DNA from 3 places in the Faecalimonas umbilicata genome. Region 1 is predicted to be linked to each of the others. Evidence: predicted binding sites of a transcription regulator. Region 1 holds the regulator's gene; each other region holds the start of a gene.
What was found. Region 1 encodes Rex, which represses fermentation and respiration genes when NADH is low (regulators of the CRP and FNR family bind a similar motif). Its sites were predicted from a motif close to ATTGTTAANTANTTAACAAT; they were not measured.
Positions count from the first base shown of each region.

Region 2: pflB (formate C-acetyltransferase) is a predicted target of Rex. The motif match lies at 1,640-1,659, and genes of this name have one in related genera.
Region 3: ACGG81_RS06855 (4Fe-4S dicluster domain-containing protein) is a predicted target of Rex. The motif match lies at 1,766-1,785, and genes of this name have one in related genera.

Region 1 covers NZ_AP031411.1:1,616,554-1,620,846, forward strand. The annotation lists gene alr (alanine racemase) at 1-61, opposite strand, end outside; gene ACGG81_RS07710 (NAD(P)H-hydrate dehydratase) at 96-1,613, opposite strand; gene acpS (holo-ACP synthase) at 1,615-1,977, opposite strand; gene ACGG81_RS07720 (redox-sensing transcriptional repressor Rex) at 1,984-2,631, opposite strand; gene ACGG81_RS07725 (ABC-F family ATP-binding cassette domain-containing protein) at 2,833-4,293, shown strand, end outside.
Region 2 covers NZ_AP031411.1:2,671,606-2,675,898, reverse strand. The annotation lists gene pflB (formate C-acetyltransferase) at 1-1,591, opposite strand, end outside; gene ACGG81_RS12860 (substrate-binding domain-containing protein) at 1,959-3,185, shown strand; gene ACGG81_RS12855 (sensor histidine kinase) at 3,333-4,293, opposite strand, start outside.
Region 3 covers NZ_AP031411.1:1,444,185-1,448,477, forward strand. The annotation lists gene ACGG81_RS06850 (homocysteine S-methyltransferase family protein) at 1-1,671, shown strand, start outside; gene ACGG81_RS06855 (4Fe-4S dicluster domain-containing protein) at 1,898-3,412, shown strand; gene alaS (alanine--tRNA ligase) at 3,922-4,293, shown strand, end outside.

The DNA.
Region 1 (4,293 bases):
CCATATTCCATGCTACTGCATCTAGATCTATCTTTGCATACACTCTGCTATAAGTTTTCATTTATCTGCCCCTTACTACTTTTTATTCTGTTCTTTTAACACTTTTCACGCAAAATCATCTCTGTGCTTTCCGCGGTCAGCACTTCTGCAATCCCATCAAGAATATCACTTGCCAGAACACTATAACTGCCTTTTTTCTTCTGTGCAGCATCTCCCGCCAAACCATGCAAAAACACCCCGAGTGTTCCCGCTTCATACGGCTCTATTTTCTGTGCAAGTAACCCCGTGATCATGCCGCCAAGGACATCACCGGCTCCCCCTTTTGCCATCGACTGATTGCCGGAAGTATTCACATATACTGGCCGTCCATCTCTTCCTACAAGTGTTCGTGCATCTTTCATCACACAGACAGACGGAATCGATCCGAGAAATTCCTGAAAATACCGAAAACGTTCTTCTTTTAATTCCTTCACGGAATGCCCGCATAGCCCTGCCATTTCTTTCATGTGGGGAGTCAATATACAATCCGGTGTCAATTTCTCAAAAAGTGCCCTGTCTTTTGACAAAATGTTCAATCCATCCGCATCGATCATGCACGGCTTTTTTACACAGCGAACGGTAGTTGAAAGAAGGTGCTGTGCGGTCTCACTCATCGAAAGTCCTGAACCGATTCCAACAACATCCGCCCATTCCAGCAGTTCCTTTAGCTTTTCTTCCTCATACCTTTCATATGTGGTAATGATCGCCTCCGGAAGCAGTTGCTGCAAGTTCGACTGATTCTCTTTTGCTGTATAAATCTGTACAAGTCCGGCACCTGTCAGATATGCCGCCTTTGCACTAAAGTAAGCAGCACCTGCCATTCCCGGACTTCCCACGATCAAAAGCACTTTCCCGTAGTTACCCTTGTGAGCATCCGGATCACGCGCAGGAAGCAGATTTTTCAAATCCGTCCTATCGTAAGTATAGCACACATCTCCCCTCTCATCATATACAGAAGGTTCAATTCCAATGGAGGCCGTCACAAGCTTTCCGACAAGCTTGCGCGCCATACCAAACAACATCCCAATCTTTTGAAATGCAAATGTGACTGTAAAATCTGCTGCGAATGCAATTCCCAGTACATCTCCGGTATCTGCCGAAAGTCCCGATGGAATGTCTACAGCGACTTTTATGGCATCCATCTGATTTAAGTTTTCAATCACATTATAATATGTCCCGGAAACCTGTCTTGATAATCCAATTCCAAAAATTGCATCCACGATCACCGTATAACAATCTTCTCCTACCCGTTCTTTTACAGGTACTCCATAGTGGACCGCGATCTGTTTCTGAAGCCTTGTCTCCTCTGTCATAGAAGATTCCTTCCCGACAAACCAGACATCCACAGCATATCCTTTTAGATGCAAAAGTCTTGCGACAGCAAAACCATCTCCTCCATTATTTCCGGAACCACAGACAACGAGCACCTTTTTTAAATCTAGTTGCTCAGACTCCATCATCTCCACAACAGAAAGTGCCGCCCGCTCCATCAGAACCATCGACGGCATGCCCATCTCTGTGATCGTCTTTTGGTCTCCCTGTTTCATCTGCGCTCCAGTCGGCAGATATCTCATATTATTCCCCCTCTCCCACTGCAAATGCAACAGCATAACAATCAGTATTCGTAATGGAAACATGTATTTTTACAATACCGGCAGATACTGCCGCCTCCTTTGCCCCTCGCAAAAGATTCACATAAGGTTTGCCTCTCTCATCCCGCAATACCTCGATATCTCCAGGACGAAATCCTGAAAATCCGGTTCCAAATACTTTCGCCACAGCCTCTTTGACTGCAAAATTGCCTGCTGCTTTGTCCATCTGCCCGCGAATCATCTCCTGTTCCCGCACGGAAAAACAACGCGTAAAAAAAGCCTGCTTTCCACACGCTTTCCTTACACGTTCTATTTCTATCATATCGGTTCCAACTCCAATGATCATCGTTTCTTATTCCTTTGCATTAAAGTAATTATAGCGATTTACATTGTAAGATAAACGCATTAAGCTTTCTGAAAGATGTACATTTTCCACAATAACATTCTTTGGAAGATTTAGATCAGTATGTGCAAAGTTCCAAATCGCCCTTACTCCGTTGTCTACAAGAAGTTCTGCCACTTCCACTGCTTTCGTCTTCGGAATCGTAAGTGCTGCAATCTCAATGTCATTGTTTTGTACAAACTCCGGAAGTTCTTCCATCATTCGAATCGGAACATCGCGAATCGTCATTCCTTTTAATGTTGGATTAATATCAAAAATTCCTTTCAGCAAAAACCCGCTTCTTTCAAATGCCGCATAATTTGCAAGCGCCTGTCCGAGATTTCCTGCACCGATGATCACAATATTATGTGTCTTATCGAGCCCTAAGATCTTACCAATCTCTGTGTATAAATATTTCACGTTGTATCCATAGCCCTGCTGGCCAAATCCACCAAAATTATTCAGATCTTGACGAATCTGGGAAGCGGTCACTTTCATTTTCTTGCTCAGGTCATTTGAGGAAATGCGTTCCACTCCATTTTCCAGAAGTTCGCCTAAATACCGATAGTATCTTGGCAAACGTCTGATGACCGCCTGAGAAATCTGTCTTTCTGTCACAAATGTTCACCATCCCCATTGTTTATTACATCTTATTATATAAAATTGTTCTAGTAAAGTCAAACTTTTCATTTCTTTTTAGTTGTATTTTCTTTGATATCCGCTATAATTGAAAAGAGAGTAAAGGAAGATTCTGGGGAAATGGTCACATTTTTTCAGCATGGAAATAACAACTCAACAATTGATTTAGGAGGAAACAACATGGTTTTAGCATGCCATAATCTAAAAAAAGCCTTTTTGGAGCAAGTGATTGTCAAAAATGGCTCTTTTCATATAGAAGAACACGAAAAAGCGGCGTTAGTTGGTTTAAATGGTGCCGGGAAATCAACCATCTTAAAAATGATCATGCGAGAGATTCCCGCTGATGATGGAGAAATCATCCTTGCCAAAGGGAAGACCATCGGATATCTTGCGCAGCATCAAGCGCTATTGTCCGGCAACACGATCTATCAGGAAGTAGAAAGCGCAAAAGCCGACCTGATTCAGATGGAGACACAACTTCGCCGCTTAGAAGAAGAAATGCAGAAAAAAAGCGGGGAAGGACTTGAGCAGCTTTTGCATACCTATCACAAATTAAGTGCAGCCTTTGAGCGGGCAGATGGATATGCCTACAAAAGCGAGATTATCGGCGTATTAAAAGGTCTTGGATTTGCAGAGACAGAGTTTGACAAATGTGTGGACAACCTCTCCGGAGGTCAAAAAACCCGAGTAGCTCTAGGAAAACTGCTTCTTACCAAACCTGATATTTTACTTCTTGATGAGCCTACGAACCACTTAGATCTGAATTCTATCGCATGGCTTGAGACTTACCTCTCAAATTATCCAGGTGCCGTACTTTTAGTCTCCCACGACCGCTATTTCATCAACCGCGTTGTAACAAAAGTCATTGAAATTGAATTTGGCGAGATTATGATGTTCAACGGCAATTATTCTGAATTTGCCGAGAAAAAGAAACTGATCCGGGAAGCGAAGTTAAAAGAATATCTGAATCAACAACAGGAAATCCGCCATCAAGAAGAAGTAATTCGAAAACTTCGTTCTTTCAATCGCGAAAAATCGATCCGCCGTGCAGAAAGCCGCGAAAAAATGCTTGAGAAAATGGATCGGATTGAAAAGCCATTGGAACATCATGCCGAATTGAAGCTTCATTTAGAACCGACCGTCGTCAGCGGAAATGATGTTCTTCGTGTAGAAGGGTTAGGAAAATCTTTTGGCACACACACGCTCTTTCAAAATATCAACTTTGAAATCAAGCGTGGAGAGCATGTTGCGGTCATCGGGGATAATGGAACCGGCAAGACAACCTTACTAAAAATTTTAAACGAAGTGATTCCTGCAGATCACGGAACCTTTACACTTGGTTCCAATGTCCATATCGGTTATTATGATCAGGAACATCATGTTCTGCACATGGAAAAGACTATTTTCGAAGAGATTTCTGACGACTATCCGTCACTGACAAATACCGAGATCCGTAACACTCTTGCCGCATTTCTCTTTACGGGAGAGGATGTCTTTAAACGGATCGGCGATCTCAGTGGTGGGGAAAGAGGACGGGTGTCTCTCGCGAAGCTGATGTTGTCGGAAGCTAATTTTTTGATTCTTGACGAGCCGACAAACCACTTGGATATTGCCTCAAAAGAAATCTTAGAACAAGCGCTT
Region 2 (4,293 bases), 1.1 Mb from region 1:
CACTTAAAGAGTCAGCTACAACAGAAAGTCCTGCGATACCTGTTGCAAAGTAACGTTTTACTTCACGGTCATGAAGAGCCATCTGGATTTTTTCGTAGCAATATTTGTCATGCATGTAGTGGATGATATTTAATGTGTTTACATATAATTCAGCAAGCCATTCCATCATGTCGTCGAATTTAGCCATAACATCATTGTAGTCAAGGTATTCACCTTCTACCGGACGGTATTTTGGTCCTACCTGTACTTTGGATTTCTCATCCACACCACCGTTGATTGCGTATAATAAACATTTTGCAAGGTTTGCACGAGCTCCGAAGAACTGCATTTCCTTACCGATTCTCATAGAAGATACACAGCATGCGATTGCGTAGTCATCTCCGTGAGTCGGACGCATTAAATCATCGTTTTCATACTGGATAGAAGATGATTTGATAGACATCTTCGCACAGTATTCTTTAAATGCTTTTGGAAGACGAGTAGACCAGAGAACTGTTAAGTTCGGTTCTGGAGCTGTTCCAAGGTTGTCTAATGTGTGAAGGTAACGGAAAGATGTCTTTGTTACGAGCGGACGTCCGTCAACACCAACACCACCGATAGACTCTGTTACCCATGTCGGGTCACCGGAGAATAATGCATTGTATTCTGGTGTACGTGCAAATTTTACAAGACGAAGCTTCATGATGAAGTGGTCAATGTATTCCTGAGCCTGTTCCTCTGTGATCAGTCCTCTTTCTAAGTCACGCTGGATATAGATATCAAGGAATGTAGAAGTACGTCCAAGACTCATTGCTGCACCGTTTTGTTCTTTAACAGCTGCAAGGTATCCAAAGTATAACCACTGGATAGCTTCTTTTGCATTGGAAGCTGGTTTTGTAATATCGTATCCGTAGATTTCTCCTAATTTTGCTAATTCGCCAAGTGCGCGGATCTGCTCAGATAATTCTTCACGAAGACGGATGTTATCTCCTGTCATTCTCACTAAAGAAGTAGCAAGCTGTTCTTTCTTGTCTGCGATCAGCCAGTCTGTTCCGTATAAAGCAACACGGCGGTAGTCACCGATGATACGTCCACGTCCGTATGCATCCGGAAGTCCTGTGATGATACCAGATTTTCTTGCTGCTCTCATCTCTGGTGTGTAGGCATCAAATACACCCTGATTGTGTGTTTTTCTGTATTCTGTAAAGATTTTTACGATTTCAGGGTCAACTTCATATCCATTTTCATGGCAGGCGTTCTGAGCCATACGGATACCACCGTAAGGTTGTAAAGAGCGTTTGAATGGTTTATCTGTCTGGAAACCAACGATCTGTTCTAAGTCTTTGTTTAAGTAACCTGCTGCATGGGAAGTGATGCTTGATACAATTTTTGTATCCATGTCAAGAACTCCGCCTGCTTCGCGTTCCTGCTTTGAAAGATCCATTACCTGAGCCCAAAGAGTCTTTGTAGCTTCTGTAGGACCTGCTAAGAAAGAATCGTCCCCCTCATATGGTGTGTAGTTTGACTGAATGAAGTCACGTACGTTTACTGATGTACGGTTCCAACGTCCTGGCTTGAATCCGTCCCAACTAGAGTTCCAGTTTTTTTCCATTATATTTCCTCCTAAATCGTTGTAAAAAAGTTAGTAGTTTGTAAAATGTTTGTTAAATAATTCACTTAGATTATATCAATTTGCTATAAGAAAAGTCAATAGGTTGGATTGTACTAAATTGCATACAGTATACAAATTGTGAACACTGTATAAAACCTTATAAAAATTTAAGAAAAAATTTCTTCTATTTTTTGTAATTTAGTGTATAGTAGATAGGTAATAACCTAGAGGGCGGACGGAAGTTGATTTTTTCTTTTAAAATTGTGAGAAGTCATTGCCGGTGCCCGAAGATTTTACGTATATTTACAAGTGTGTGACATAGGCTTTGAAATATACGTTCAGAATGAAAAAATGGAGTGTGTAAAAAATGCAGAGAAGAAGGAAGAGCATCATAGGGCTGGCATGTCTGATGAGTGCAATGCTTCTATTTTCTTCTTGTGGGAAGGAAGCAGAGGAAGAGAAGCAAGATACACAGACACAGGCAGATACAGAAAAAGAGGAGCCGAAAGAGAAAGAAGGACAGGGCAATTTAAATATTATTTCTCCGCAGGCATACAGCAATGTGGACGGTCTTACCCTGGAACCGGGAACATACATTTCCCTGATCGGGAAGGAAGCCGGAACCGAATATTGGAAGATGGTAGAAAAAGGCGCCAAGCAAGCAGTATCGGAATTGAACAGTGCACTGGGTTACAAAGGGGAAGATAAGATTAAGTTAAATTACAGTGGTCCGAGCGAGAGTGAGAGCGTGGACGAGCAGATTAATATTTTAGATGAAGAACTGGCCCGCTATCCAAATGCAGTTGGGATTGCGATCATTGACTCCAATGCTTGTTCGGTGCAGTTTGATCTTGCTACAGAGAATGGAATTCCAATTGTTGCCTTTGATTCCGGAAGTGATTACCAGGGACTGCAGTCACTCTGCGCTACCAATAATACAGAAGCAGCACAGACTGCGGCAGTGAATCTGGCTACGGCATTAGATAACAAGGGAAAGGTACTCGTATTTGTCCACGATTCTAAGTCTACTACTGCGAGAGAGCGTCAGAGTGGTTTTGCGGATACACTCGCAAAAGATTATCCGGAAGTTGAGATTGCGGAAGTTGTCTATCTAGATAATCTGGAAGACGTGAAAGGACTTTTGGCAGAGAAGAAGAACCAGGAAGCGAAAATCAATCCAGAAGATGAGAAGGCAGCGCAGAAGGAAGACTTTACTGATGAGCAGGCAATCCAGTATATTCTGGAGCAACACCCGGATGTGACGGGCTGTTTTACAACCAATGTGGATGCGACACAGAAAATACTGTCGATTGTCAATGAGATGAAGCAGTCAAAAGATACTAAGCAGGCAGAGGCTGCCAAGAATCTCAAGATAATCGGATTCGACGGAGGAGAGAAACAGATGGAGGCGCTGGAGAATGGAGAACTGGAAGGTCTTGTTGTTCAGAATCCGTATGGTATGGGATATGCGACTGTGATTGCCTGTGCGCGTTCCATCGCGAATCAAGGAAATGAGGCAGTTGTTGATACAGGATATGTGTGGGTGACAAAAGATAATATGGAAGATAAAAATATCAGCCGTATTTTGTATTAGTGAGGAAAGGAATATGAAATTCAAAAGCAGATAAAGCTGTAATCAATGCAGATACTAATACAAATCATCAAAAAAGAGAAACGACATTTCAGTGGAGGAAATGTGTTTCTCTTTTTTTGTATCGTTTCTTTTCGTGTAAGGAAGAAACTAATTTTCACTGCTTTTTGTGAGTGAGAAAATAAATTCTGTGCCGACTCCTTCGGTGCTGATAACGTTGATATTTTCTCCATGTGCCTGAATGATTTCCTTGACGATTGCAAGTCCGAGCCCGGTTCCTTTCTTGTCTTTTCCACGGGAGAGGTCGCTCTTATAGAAACGCTCCCACACTTTTGTGAGACTTTTTTTGGGAATCCCGATTCCGGAGTCTTTGACGGAGACGAACACTTTTCCATTGCGTTCGGTCGTCTCGAGTACGATGGAAGAGTCCGGATTACTAAATTTGATCGCGTTGTCCAGCAAGTTGTATAAGACTTGCTGAATCTTACCGCGGTCGGCAAAGACATTCTGGATGCGCGGGTCAAAGAGCAGTTCAATTGAAATTTTCTTGGAGGTACAAGTTCCTTCAAAAGAAGCGGCAGTGTGTTTGATCGTGTCGTGCAGATTGAAGTTGGTCTTGTCAAGAAGAAGATCTTTCGTGTCAAATTCATTTAATGTCAGAAGATCTTTTGTCAGATCCGTCAGGCGCTCGGTCTCAAACAGTATGATGTTCAAATATTTTCCCTGAAGTTCTTGTGGGATTGTTCCATCGACAATCGCTTCCACATATCCTTTGATGGATGTGAGCGGAGAGCGGAAGTCGTGGGAGACATTGGCGATGAACTTCTTCTGATAGTCTTCCATATCTTTGAGCTGTGCTGCCATATAGTTGAGAGAGGCAGACAGATAGCCCATCTCGTCTTCTGTCCGCACCGGGATCTCATAAGTCAGATTGCCGGAGGCATACTGGGTGGCAGCCTCTGTGATCTTCCGCAGCGGCTGGTAAATGAAAAAGTGGAATGCCAGCAGTATGCAGAAAGATAAAATGTAGATGACAACAATGGTAATATAGACATTTCGCAATAAAGAAGAAGTCTGCTGTTCGAGATCTTCGTAAGGTTTGTGCAGCAGC
Region 3 (4,293 bases), 170 kb from region 1:
GTGCCGGAAGAATTTGCGTCTACGATGAAACTGATTGTAGAGAAGGGCGCCTGTATTATCGGGGGGTGTTGCGGAACAACACCGGCACATATCCGACAGATGACAACACTATGTCAGGGGATGAAAGCAATTCCGCCGGTAAAGAAGCATCATACACTCGTATCTTCTTATGGAACCTGCATAAGTTTTGGCAGAAAGCCTGTCATCATTGGAGAACGCATCAATCCAACTGGAAAAAAGAAATTAAAACAGGCATTGAAAGACGGAGATTTTGACTATATCCTGAAAGAAGGGATCATGCAGCAGGAGAAAGGCGCGCATATTCTAGATGTCAATGTAGGACTTCCCGATATCGATGAAGTGGCAGTGATGGAAAAAGTGGTGACAGAACTTCAGAGTGTCACAAGCCTTCCACTTCAGATTGATACGGTGCTTCCGGAAGCGATGGAACGTGCGATGAGAATTTACAATGGAAAGCCGATGATCAACTCTGTCAATGGGAAACAGGAGTCGATGGACCAGGTATTTCCACTGGTGCAGAAGTATGGTGGCGTCGTTGTTGCACTGACGATCGATGAAGACGGCATCCCGGATACGGCAGAGGGGCGTCTTGCAATTGCGGAAAAAATCATCTGTGAGGCGGAAAAATATGGCATCGATCGGAAAGACATTGTTGTTGATGTGCTTGCGATGACGATCAGTTCTGAACCGGAAGGAGCGCTTGTGACATTGAAAGCATTGAAACTCGTGCGGGAAGTATGCAAAGTAAATACGGTGCTTGGCGTATCCAATATATCTTTTGGACTTCCGAAACGTCCTGTGATCAATGCGCATTTTTATACGATGGCGATGCAGCAAGGGCTTACATCGGCAATCATCAATCCGTTCTCAGAGGAGATGATGAATTCTTATTATGCGTTTTGTGCGCTGATGAACTATGATGAGAACTGTGCTTCCTATATTGAGCGGTACAGCAAAACTGTCGAGGAGGAACAACAGTCTATAGCGGGCAGTCCGACGCAGGCCGGGCAGGAGACGTCCCGGGCGGGAGAAATGTCACTGCAGACAGCGATCGAACGTGGATTAAAGGAAGAGGCGGGACATCTTACGAGAGAGCTCGTCAGAGAAAAAGAGCCGCTTGCGATCATCCAGGAACAGTTGATCCCGGCGCTGGATGTTGTTGGAAAAGGATTTGAGAAGGGAACAATCTTTCTTCCGCAGCTTCTGATGAGTGCAGAGGCAGCGAAAGAAGCATTTGCCGTGCTGAAAGAAGTGCTGGAACGAAGCGGACAAAAAGAGCAGAAGAAAGGAAAAGTGATCCTTGCCACAGTCAAAGGAGATATCCATGATATCGGGAAAAATATCGTGAAAGTTCTGTTGGAAAATTATAGTTTTGATGTGATCGATCTTGGAAAGGATGTGGATCCGGAGGTGATTGTGCATACTGCAAAACAAGAGGGGATCAGACTGGTCGGACTGAGCGCGCTGATGACTACGACTGTTGTGAGCATGGAAGAGACGATCCGATTGCTTCGGGAACACTGTCCGGACTGCAAAGTGATGGTCGGAGGTGCTGTTTTAAATCCAGAATATGCAGAGATGATCGGGGCTGATTTCTATGGAAAAGATGCCATGCAGTCTGTCTATTATGCGCAGCGTGTATTTGCATAAGGACCTCTCATATAAGATAGCAATCTACTTCCAAATATGGAAGTGGGAGGGTGGAAACGAGTTACATTGTATCTGAAAGAATGCATCCGAGAACATTGACAAACGATTAACACTCTTTTATGATTAAAGGTAATAATGTATCGGAACTGATGTCCGATGGAAAAGCAGCTTGTGACATTGTAAAAATGTCATGGATATATGCTGGAAAGATAAAGGAGGAAGAAGAATGGGAATGCGAGGATTAGAAACACCTGTCAGAAAAATCAGAAGACAAGTATTCCGTGAAGTATCGAAAGTAGCATTTGAGTCAACATCAGAGAATCTGATTGAAGAGATTGAGGAAATCCCATATCGTCTTGTGACGGAGGATGGAGAAAAATATAGGGACAGTATGTATCGTGCGAGAGCTGTTGTCAGTGAGCGTGTACGCCTTGCGATGGGAATGTCTTTGCGTCCAGAAGACCGTCCGGTTCATATTACAGCAGGAGTGGAAGAAAGTAATATTTCTGAGAAGTATTATGAGCCGCCACTTATGCAGGTTGTGCCATCCGCGTGTGCTGCGTGCGAAGAGCGTGGATATGAGGTCAGCAATATGTGTAAAGGATGTCTGGCACATCCATGTGCAGAGGTCTGTCCAAAAGATGCAATCTCTATGGTAAACGGACATTCTTATATTGATCAGTCAAAATGTATCAAGTGTGGAAAATGTAAGTCTGCCTGTCCATACGATGCAATTGCAAAAAAAGAGCGCCCATGCGCGAGAGCATGCGGAGTAAATGCGATTGTCAGTGACAAAGTAGGAAGAGCAAAGATTGACAATGAGAAATGTGTTTCCTGTGGAATGTGTATGGTAAGCTGTCCATTCGGAGCAATCTCGGATAAGTCACAGATCTTTCAGTTGGGAAGAGCGCTCAGAGAAGGCGGCGAGATCATTGCAGAGATTGCACCTGCCTTTGTTGGACAGTTTGGAACGGATGTCACACCAAGAAAAATTAAGTCTGCATTATTGGACTTAGGATTCAGCGAAGTATATGAGGTCGCACTGGGAGCGGATATTGGAGCTGTTTCAGAGGCGCATCACTATGCGGAAAAAGTAGCTACGGGAGAGTTGCCATTCCTTCTGACGTCCTGCTGCCCATCGTGGTCTATGCTTACAAAGAAATTTTTCCCGGACCTTGTAGACGAAGTTTCTCAGGAATTGACACCGATGGTTGCGACTGCAAGGACGATCAAACAGAAGCATCCAAATGCAAAGGTGGTATTTATCGGTCCGTGTGCGTCAAAGAAACTAGAGGCATCAAGAAGAAGTGTGCGCAGTGATGTGGATTTTGTGATCACTTTTGAAGAACTGCAGGCGATGTTTGATGCGAAAGACATTGACTTTGATAATTATGAAGGAGAATCCTCTTTCCATGATGCAACCGGAGCTGGCCGTGGATATGCAGTGGCAGGTGGTGTCGCAAATGCGATCGAGCAGTGTATCAATGAGTATTATCCGGATATCGATGTGAAGATCGAACATGCAGAAGGACTTGCAGATTGTAAAAAATTGTTGACACTTGCAAAGGCAGGCAAGATGAATGGATGTCTGATCGAAGGAATGGGATGTCCGGGAGGATGTGTTGCCGGAGCGGGAACGAATCTTCCGGTGAATAAAGCACAGGCAGAACTGAAAAAATTTGTGTCAACTTCCACTAAAAAACTTCCGCCAAAAGAACTGGCAGAGATTGAGTTGAATTAGAAGCGGAAGGAAGAGGCTTTGCACGGCTTTACAAATGCAGAGTGCTGTGTTATGATAACAGAAGAAAAGTCGGAGAGAAAGATCCGAATGGAGGGAAGAATATGGCATTTTTTGCAGAACTTATTATCACAGTTGTGAAAATGGTATTTCTGATGGCAGTAGCAGTTCTTGGAGTCAAAGCCGGACATGCTCTGCGTGTCAGAAAAGAAAAGAAATAAGAAAATCCCCTTTCAAATGAAAAGGAGAAGGAACACTGCCTATGAGAGAGAGATTGCAGTAAGTTTTCAGGTCTGTCCGGCAGAGAATGCCGCAGACAGACAGCGTATGCGATCTCAGTTGAATAGGCAGTGTTTTTTATTACAGAAGTGTAATCTTTTTGCCGCCTGGATCAGAACGGTATGTTTTCTGCTGTCTGTTCATTGACAAGGCAGGCAAACCTATTTATAATTAGGAAGTATTTAGCAAGTAAGTCGATCAGACATGAAATAGTTTGCCTTAGGAGGAAAAGTATGAAACAATACGGAGTAAATGAATTGAGAAAGATGTTCCTTGAATTTTTTGAGAGCAAAGGACATCTTGCAATGAAGAGTTTTTCACTGGTGCCGCACAATGACAACAGTCTGCTCCTGATCAACTCGGGAATGGCGCCGCTGAAACCATATTTTACAGGACAGGAGATTCCACCGCGCAAGCGCGTGACAACCTGCCAGAAGTGTATCCGTACCGGAGATATTGAGAATGTCGGAAAGACAGCACGCCACGGTACATTTTTTGAGATGCTTGGAAATTTCTCTTTCGGAGATTACTTTAAGAGAGAAGCTATCCAGTGGTCATGGGAATTTTTGACAGAAGTGGTAGGACTTGATGCAGACCGCTTATAT